DNA from 2 places in the Roseovarius arcticus genome. Region 1 is predicted to be linked to the other one. Evidence: riboswitches for the same ligand, from Rfam matches in the RefSeq annotation. Region 1 holds a riboswitch; the other holds the start of a gene.

Region 1 (4,193 bases):
GGAAATCAGCGCCACCAGCGCCTCATCGCCGCCGGCCTCTGCATCTGCCTTGAGCCGGGCTAGTCCTTGCTGGCCGACCTTGCCCCAGAGATGCGCCATTTCCCACAGCGCCAATTTATCGTTATCGATACCGCGTTCATAGCGGGCCAATTGGCTGGCGGTCGACAGACGCTCGGCGTTCAGCAGTGGCGTCAGCCATGCGGCGGCGATGGCCAGCGACACGAGGGCCATCCAGCGGTTCACGTGCCGCTGCCTCGCCCGCCAGCCACGCCGGCGAATGACAGCCCCCGCATAGGCCAGCGCATAGATCGTCGCCACTCCGGCAGCAATCAACGCGGCAACACGGTCAGGCGTCAGCCCATACTGATTCACCCGCAGCCACACCGCCCAAAGCGCGAGCAGGGCCGGCACCGGTAGCATAAGGCTTAATCCCCAAGCGGCGCCGCGCATCACTGGCCCCTGCACCGACAGGTCATTGTCGCGGTGGATTGCCGTCGTGATTAGCGTGACGCCTGCAGCCGTGACGCCCAGCAACGTTGCCGCTGCCGAATACTGGCCAAATAGATTGCCAAGGCCCCGTACCGGCAGCGCCAGAACGAAGATTGCCAAAACCACCAGCAGCGCAGGCAGCAGCACGCGGAGCAACTGGATCACCAAGAATGGCGAGACGTATTCGCGCAATTCGTGCACGATCGCGATTCCCAGACCCAGCGCGGCCCCGCTAATGAGATAGGGCATAGCGTCGATCTCGATCAGGTCCTCTATGATGTTTAGCCCGACAAGCCCCAACAGTTCGTTTGATAGCAGCAGAACGCCCCAGACGACGCCGACGAACAGCCACGCGGCGGCCCCGCGCACCACCAGCTCCCACGCCGCGTCAAAGAGCATCCCATAATGCCGCCAACCGCCATGCCGTTGCAGCGCAGCGATTACAAAAGGTGTCCCGATGGCCAAAAGGTAAAAGTAGGCAGCCAGACCATAACCATGGTCCAAAAATGCGCGGACATCTACGTGCCGGAAACTGGCCCATAGCAGCAGGGCCGCGGAGAGGACTGCCATTATCGTGGCCGCCGCAGCCGCCGGTACCAGGCGGACCGGCCCCAAAAGCGCGAGAAGTATCGAAAAGAAGCCCAGCCCCGCAGACACCAAAAGCAGCACAAGGCGCGCATTGCCGACCAGATCCGCCACCATCTCGATCAAAAACCACGCCGATAAACCGGCGACAGCCCCAACGAAGGCATATGACAGCCGCGTCGTGGCAGACTGGGATGGACGGATCATAGGCGGCTCTCCGGTTACAGTCGCGGCGGCTCGTTTCAGCGGCGCCTGAGGTTTCTTCGCATCCTACCGCGTTCAATCCAGAACATGAACGGCCGAATAAGGCGGCCATCGGTGGACCCGCGCAATAGGGCGCATACCCGCTTGCCCTCGCCCCGCCGCGCAGCTAGGTTTGGCAACATCCGTTGGGGGGCTCCGCATTGCCGGGGCTGAGAGGCGCAGATGCCGACCCATCGAACCTGATCCGGTCAGTACCGGCGTAGGGAACGGAGACATTGCACGGCGCGCCCGCGCCGCGCGCATCTTTGTATCTCCCCGCTCCGCCATCTGACCAACCATTGCACCGCGGCTATGCAGTGCGACGGGACCGCACTCTATCGCGGCGCCCAGGTCGCACGGGCCATGGCAGCCAGATACGGGAAAGTCACCGATGAAAGCCATCGCCCTCGCCGCCGCCCTTTTTGCCGCAACGCCCGCCCTCGCAGAGGACGAGCTGACCGTTGTGCTTGACTGGTTCGTCAACCCCAATCACGGCCCGATCATCATCGCGGAGGAGCGCGGATATTTCGCCGATGCCGGTCTCAAGGTCGAGGTGGTCGCACCTGCCGACGCGTCGGCCCCGCCAAAGATGGTGGCCGCAGGGCAGGCCGATCTAGCCGTATCCTACCAGCCGCAATTGCATATGCAGGTGGCCGAGGGGCTGCCGCTGATCCGCGTCGGCACGCTGGTTGCCAGCCCGCTGAACTGCCTGCTGACGCTAAAGGGTAGCCCGATTAAGGAGATCGCAGACCTCAAAGGGGCCAAGATAGGCTATTCCGTTGCCGGCGTCGAAGAGGCGCTGCTGACCGCCATCCTGTCGGCCCACGATGTTGCCCTAGCAGATGTCGAATTGATCAACGTCAACTGGTCGCTTGGCCCGTCGGTCATGTCGGGGCAGGTCGATGCCGTCATCGGCGCCTACCGCAATTTTGAGCTGAACCAGATGGATATAGAGGGCGTGCCCGGGCATTGCTTCTTTATCGAGGAGGAAGGTGTGCCGCCCTATGACGAGCTGATCTATGTCGCCAACCCCGAAACGATGGATACTGAAGTCATTTCGCGGTTTTTACGGGCGACCGAACTGGCAACGCAGTACATCGTCAACCACCCCGAGGACAGCTGGGAGATTTTCAAGTCAACCTCCACTGAATTGGATGATGAGCTGAATTCGCGCGCTTGGGTCGACACCATCCCCCGCTTTGCCCTGCGTCCGGCGGCGGTCGACGTCGCGCGCTACACTGGGTTTGAGAAGTTCATGAGCGAGGCAGGCCTTATCGACGGTATCCGCCCGCTATCGCAACTGGCCGTAGATCCCGGTGCGCGTTGATAAGGGCACGCAGGTGTATGGCGCGACCTTCTCTGCGTGGCGCGCCGAGGCGGCAGAGCCTTGGCAGGCCTATACGCACCACGCGTTTGTCGAGGGGCTGAAGGACGGCACGCTGCCACGCGCCGCTTACTTGAATTATCTGGTGCAGGACTACGTGTTTCTCATCCACTTCTCGCGTGCATGGGCACTAGCGGTGACCAAGGCCGAGACGGTCGAGGAAATGCGCTTTGGCGCTCGGATAGTTGATGCCTTGCTGAACGAGGAGATCGCACTGCACGTCGCCACCTGCGCAGCCGAGGGCATAGACGAAGCGACGCTTTTCGCCGCGCCCGAGGCGATGGAGAACATCGCTTATACGCGCTATGTGCTGGATGCAGGTCATTCGGGTGATTTTCTGGATCTGCTGGCGGCGCTGATGCCCTGCGTAATGGGATATGGAGAGATCGGTCTGCGGCTGGCGGCGGCAAAATGTGACACGCCCTATGCGGACTGGATCAGCACTTACGCAGGCGCAGATTACCAGCAGGTCTGCTACGAGGCAGGCGCACTACTGGACGCGGCCATTCTGCGCCGCCTTGGCGACGTGCCACAAGACAGCCCCCGCTGGGCGGCTTTATCGCACCGCTTCGCCACAGCCACTCGGCTAGAGGTCTCTTTCTGGGACATGGGTCTCGCGGGGTGAGCGCGCCGGGCATTTTCCTGCAAGGGCATGTTGCCATCGGCGATGCGCCCCTTGTTCCGCAGATCACGCTTAATGTTGCGCCGGGCAGTTGGACCTGTCTGCTGGGGCCATCGGGTGTAGGCAAATCCACGCTGCTGCGCCTGATCGCAGGTATCGCCGACGAGGCGGCGCTGACCGGCACGCTTACTGCCAGCGACGGCGCCCCGCTGACAGGGCGCGTGGCCCTGATGGCACAAAGCGATCTTCTGCTACCGTGGCTGAGCGTTCTAGATAATGTAATGTTGGGCGCGCGTTTGCGCGGCACTGATCCCCAGTCCGAACGCGCCGCCGCATTGCTGGAGCAGGTGGGCCTGATAGAGCACGCTGCCAAGCCGCCCGCTCAGCTGTCGGGCGGGCAACGCCAGCGCGCCGCCCTCGCCCGCACATTGATGGAGGACCGGCCCATCGTCCTGCTGGACGAGCCATTCTCGGCGCTGGATGCGCGCACCCGCGCCCAGGTGCAGGATCTGACGGCGCAGTTGCTGAACCATCACACCGTCCTCATGGTCACGCACGATCCGTCCGAGGCCGCGCGTCTGGGCGAGGCCATCCTTATCCTCAACGAACGCGGCCTCGCGCCATGGCCGGTCCCGCCGGGCGTGCCGCCGCGCGCAGTTGACGACGCCAAGACGCTAGAAGCTCAAGGTGCGCTACTGGCCGCCCTGAGAGCTGCCCCATGAGGCGCGCCGCCAATGCCGCTGCTGCCACCCTCGTCGCGCTCGCGGTGTGGCAGGGGCTGATCATCGCGACCGGCGTGCCGCGCTTTATCTTGCCCGGCCCGGCCCTTGTGGCCGAAACCCTCTGGACCAGCCGCGCATTGATCGCACA
Region 2 (4,193 bases), 3.5 Mb from region 1:
TTAACCGCATCGCTTTCCAGTAGGCGATCACCGCCCTTGGCCACCATGACCGGGTCCAGCACGATGGGCGCGTCCAGCCCTGCAAGCGCATCTACCACCGCGTTAATCAGGACGGCACCACCCAGCATTCCAATCTTGACCGCGTCGATGCGAATATCCTCGCGGAGCGCCGCAATTTGGGCTGTGATGATATCTGCATCCATCAACCGCACGGCCTGCACGCCGCGTGTGTTCTGCGCGGTCAGCGCTGTGATCGCAGCCATGGCATAGCCGCCATTGGCAGAAATGGATTTTATATCGGCTTGAATGCCAGCCCCGCCCGACGGGTCCGAGCCTGCAATGGACAAGATATTGGGGATCATGCCGGGCCCCATTCTGCGATCAGGGCGCGCGCCGCGCCTTCCATGTCGGCCGCCTGCGATATGGCCGAGACGACTGCAATGCCCGCCGCACCTATCGCCCGAATGGCCGCCGCATCGCCGCGCTTTATCCCGCCGATTGCAACGCATGGTAGCGGCGTGGCCGCGATTATCCGGGCCATGCCGTCAATGCCCAAAGGCTCTGCCGCATCCGGCTTGGTCGCTGTCGCGCGCAGAGGTCCAACGCCAAGATAATCGACACTATCCTGCGGTATAGAGCCGATTTGCGCCAGCGTTTCCACCGACAACCCCAGGATCATATCAGGCCCGATTCGGCGGCGAATGGCAGCGACGTCCCCGTCGCCCTGCCCCAGATGCACGCCGTTCGCCCCGATCTTTAGCGCGGCGTCGACACGGTCATTGACGATCAGAGCCGCGCCTGCGGCGCTCGTGATGCGCAGCAGCGCAGCTGCCAGCTTCTCGAACTCCGCATCACTGGCGTGTTTGTCGCGAAGTTGAATGATGCGCACGCCTGCGGCAAGAGCGGCGCGCACCTGCTCCGGCACGGTCGCAGGCGCGCCCGCGTCAGTCACGAAATAAATCGGGCCAAGTTGCCGCTTATTTAGCCTCATACGACCTCAATTCGCGCGCGGTCGGATACTTCCTCAGGCCCGAGGTTATAGAGCGCGTCGATGAAGGCGGCCTGGAAGCTGGCCGGGCCAGTGGCGACCTCGCCTGCCACTTCGCCCGCAACGCCATAGTAGGCCAGCGCGCCGACCGTCGCAGGCAATGCGGGTTGGTCTACCGCAAAAGCGGCGACGATTCCGGTCAGCGAACAGCCTAAAACCGTGATTCGCGGCATCAGCGCATGACCGCCCGCCACGCGGTAGGCTGCCTGCCCATCTGTGATAAAATCGCGTTCGCCCGTTACAGCTACGACGCCGCCCGTCTGGCGGGCCAGAATGCGCGCCGCGTCCTCGGCGTCGCTGACCGTGTCTGCGGTATCGGCGCCCTTGCCCGCGGCCTCAAAGCCCGCGAGCGCGATGATCTCAGAGGCGTTTCCACGAATGATGGTCGGCTTCAACGCAAGCAGGCGCGCGCCGGCATCGCGGCGCAAAGCGGTCGCGCCGACGGCAACGGGGTCCAGCACCCATGGCTTGTTTGTTGCGTTCATTACGCGCGCGGCGTCCTCCATCGACACAACCCATTCAGGGTCAAGCGTGCCGATATTGACGCTGAGCGCATCGGCCAGACCAGCGAACTCTGCCGCCTCCTGCTGAGCATGGGCCATCGCGGGACTGGCGCCTGCGGCCAACATGATGTTGGCCATGACGTTCATCGCGACATAATTTGTGATATTTTGCACCAGCGGCGCGCGGGCGCGCATATGCGCCAGATACTGTCCTGCGTCGTTCATCTTAGCTCCCCTTCGCAGGCAGGGGACATGCCGCAAGTCTGTCCCTAAACGGGACCGATCTGCGCGCAACTTCCTCCGCCGGCATGATCCGGTTCAGGTTCGAAGGGTGCATCTCAGCCCACCATGCGGCGGGCGCCCCTGTTACAAGGGCAGGATGCGCAGCGGCACAAGCAGCGTCAAGGGCTAGAAATCGATCGCAATACCCTTCTTCTCCCAATCGCCATAGCGCACGGCCTCTAGCCCATCCTTGCGACCGCCCAGTTCGGTGGGCAGGTCGGTGGCATCGGCTTTCAATCGGCGCTCTTCTGCCTCGGCCAGCGCGCGCTGCGCAGCGGGTGGCAAATCGGTGGGTTGCTTTGCAATCGTATTGTGGCGGTCTGTCATGGCATGGGTTCCTTTGCGAGCGTACCCTTGATATACGCCGCAATCGCCAATCAGCAAGGATACGACATGCCCACGCCATCGCCGCGCGCCGCCGCCGCCCACCTGCTGGACCAGATATTGGGCGAGCATCGCCAGATGTCCGAACTTTTGGCCACCGGCGCGCTGGACCGGCTGCAGGCGCCGGACCGCGCCCGCGCCCAGCGCCTCGCGACGCAAACCCTCAAAGGTATGGAGCGGGCAGACACGCTTCTGGCCAAACACCTACGCAAGCCGCCCCCCCTGCCGGTGATGAACATCCTGCGTTTGGGCACGACAGAGCTTTGCCATGGCGGTGACGCGCACGGCGTCGTTAACGAATGTGTGGGCCTGATCGCAGGAAATGCGCGCTTTGCCCGGCTAAAGGGGCTGGTCAACGCCGTACTTCGCAAAGTGGCGGCCGATGGCCCAGCCGAATGGGCCAATCTACCGGTGCCGCATCTGTCCGACTGGCTGCGCGGCCCCCTGACTGAGGCGTATGACGCCACCGCTGTGGCAGGCTTTGAGGCTGCACATTTCGCAGGCGCGCCGCTGGATTTGACACCCAAAGGCGATGCAAACGCACTGGCGCAGGCTGTCGGTGGCACGGCGCTTCCGACGGGGTCGGTCCGGCTGCAAGACGCGGGCCAGATCAGCGCGCTGCCCGGCTACGAGGCCGGCGACTGGTGGGTGCAGGACGCCGCCGCCGCGATTCCCGCGCGCGTCTTGGCCGCCCTGCCGGGCGAGGCTGTACTGGACATGTGCGCCGCGCCGGGCGGCAAAACGCTGCAACTGGCGGCGACTGGCGCAGATGTGACAGCACTGGATATATCAGACGCCCGGATGGCGCGGGTGCGCGAAAACCTGGCGCGCACGGGGCTGAACGCGGGCCTCGTGACGGGCGACGCACTGACCCATGAGGGCAGCTATGATGCGATCCTGCTGGACGCGCCGTGCTCGGCCACCGGTACGATTAGGCGGCATCCCGACCTGCCCTACGCGCGCGATGGCTCCGAAATCGGCGATCTGATCGCGCTTCAGGCCGCGATGCTGGACCGCGCGCTGGGCTTGCTAAAGCCGGGAGGCCGACTGCTCTATTGTACCTGCTCGCTGCTGCCGGACGAGGGCGAATGCCAGATCGACGAGGCGCTGGTGCGCCATTCCTCGCTATCAGTGGACCGCGCCGCGCTTAATCTGCCCGGGATAGACCCCGCTTGGATTACCGAAGAGGGCGGGCTACGGCTGCGCCCCGATTACTGGGGCGATCTGGGCGGCATGGATGGCTTCTACATCGCGCTGCTGCGCACCTGATCCGATTTTAGCAATCCTTCGGTGACTTGGGCGTGGCTGCGCGATATGATCCGCCCGAGGCGGCGCCACCAAGAGCGTCCGGAGACGAGGCGCATGGCACCAGAAGGCACGATCCGCGCGAAATGGACGAGGCTGCAAAACCGCATCGCGGCGCGGCGCGCGGCATGGGCGCGACCTGCGACCGCTTTCGTATCCTCGCCCGAGCCGCGCACGATCGGCAGCTTTGCCCGCGGGCGGCAGCTGACGGCGGGCAATTTTATGTTTGCCGGGAATCTGGTGCATAGCCTCGATACGGCGCCGTGGGACCTGGACGCGCCCAGCGCCGCATTTGCCGCCGAGGCGCACGGATTTGGCTGGCTGGATGATCTGGCCGCCGCTGGGGACGCGCCCGCGCGGGTCTGCGCGCAAAACTGGACTCAAAGTTGGATTGAGCGGCACGGAAAAGGGCGCGGCCCCGGCTGGTCGCCCGACTTGACCGGTCGGCGCATGATACGCTGGATTAATCACGCGCTCTTTCTCCTCGCCGGTCAGGAAAAACCAGCGTCGGATGCCTTCTATCGCTCGATGGCGCAGCAAACGCTGTTTTTGGGCAAACGCTGGCACGCGACTGTACCGGGCCTGCCCCGCTTTGAGGCATTGACCGGGCTCATCTATGCCGGGATCGCGCTAGAGGGAATGGACCGCTACATCGCCCCCGCCGCCCGCGC

Evidence for each region. Region 1 has a riboswitch for thiamine pyrophosphate ahead of MK6180000_RS01035 (ABC transporter substrate-binding protein). Riboswitches for the same ligand answer to the same signal wherever they lie in the genome.
Region 2: linked by a shared signal. The riboswitch ahead of thiM (hydroxyethylthiazole kinase) and the one ahead of MK6180000_RS01035 (ABC transporter substrate-binding protein) in region 1 are both predicted to bind thiamine pyrophosphate.

Annotation. Positions count from the first base shown of each region.
Region 1 is NZ_SZZN01000001.1:213,397-217,589, reverse strand. It holds gene MK6180000_RS01040 (DUF4153 domain-containing protein) at 1-1,281, opposite strand, end outside; TPP riboswitch at 1,455-1,561, shown strand; gene MK6180000_RS01035 (ABC transporter substrate-binding protein) at 1,709-2,644, shown strand; gene MK6180000_RS01030 (TenA family protein) at 2,634-3,326, shown strand; gene MK6180000_RS01025 (ABC transporter ATP-binding protein) at 3,323-4,045, shown strand; gene MK6180000_RS01020 (ABC transporter permease) at 4,042-4,193, shown strand, end outside.
Region 2 is NZ_SZZN01000001.1:3,750,224-3,754,416, reverse strand. It holds gene thiD (bifunctional hydroxymethylpyrimidine kinase/phosphomethylpyrimidine kinase) at 1-362, opposite strand, end outside; gene thiE (thiamine phosphate synthase) at 359-991, opposite strand; gene thiM (hydroxyethylthiazole kinase) at 988-1,776, opposite strand; TPP riboswitch at 1,830-1,926, opposite strand; gene MK6180000_RS17965 (DUF1674 domain-containing protein) at 1,960-2,160, opposite strand; gene MK6180000_RS17960 (RsmB/NOP family class I SAM-dependent RNA methyltransferase) at 2,227-3,486, shown strand; gene MK6180000_RS17955 (heparinase II/III family protein) at 3,580-4,193, shown strand, end outside.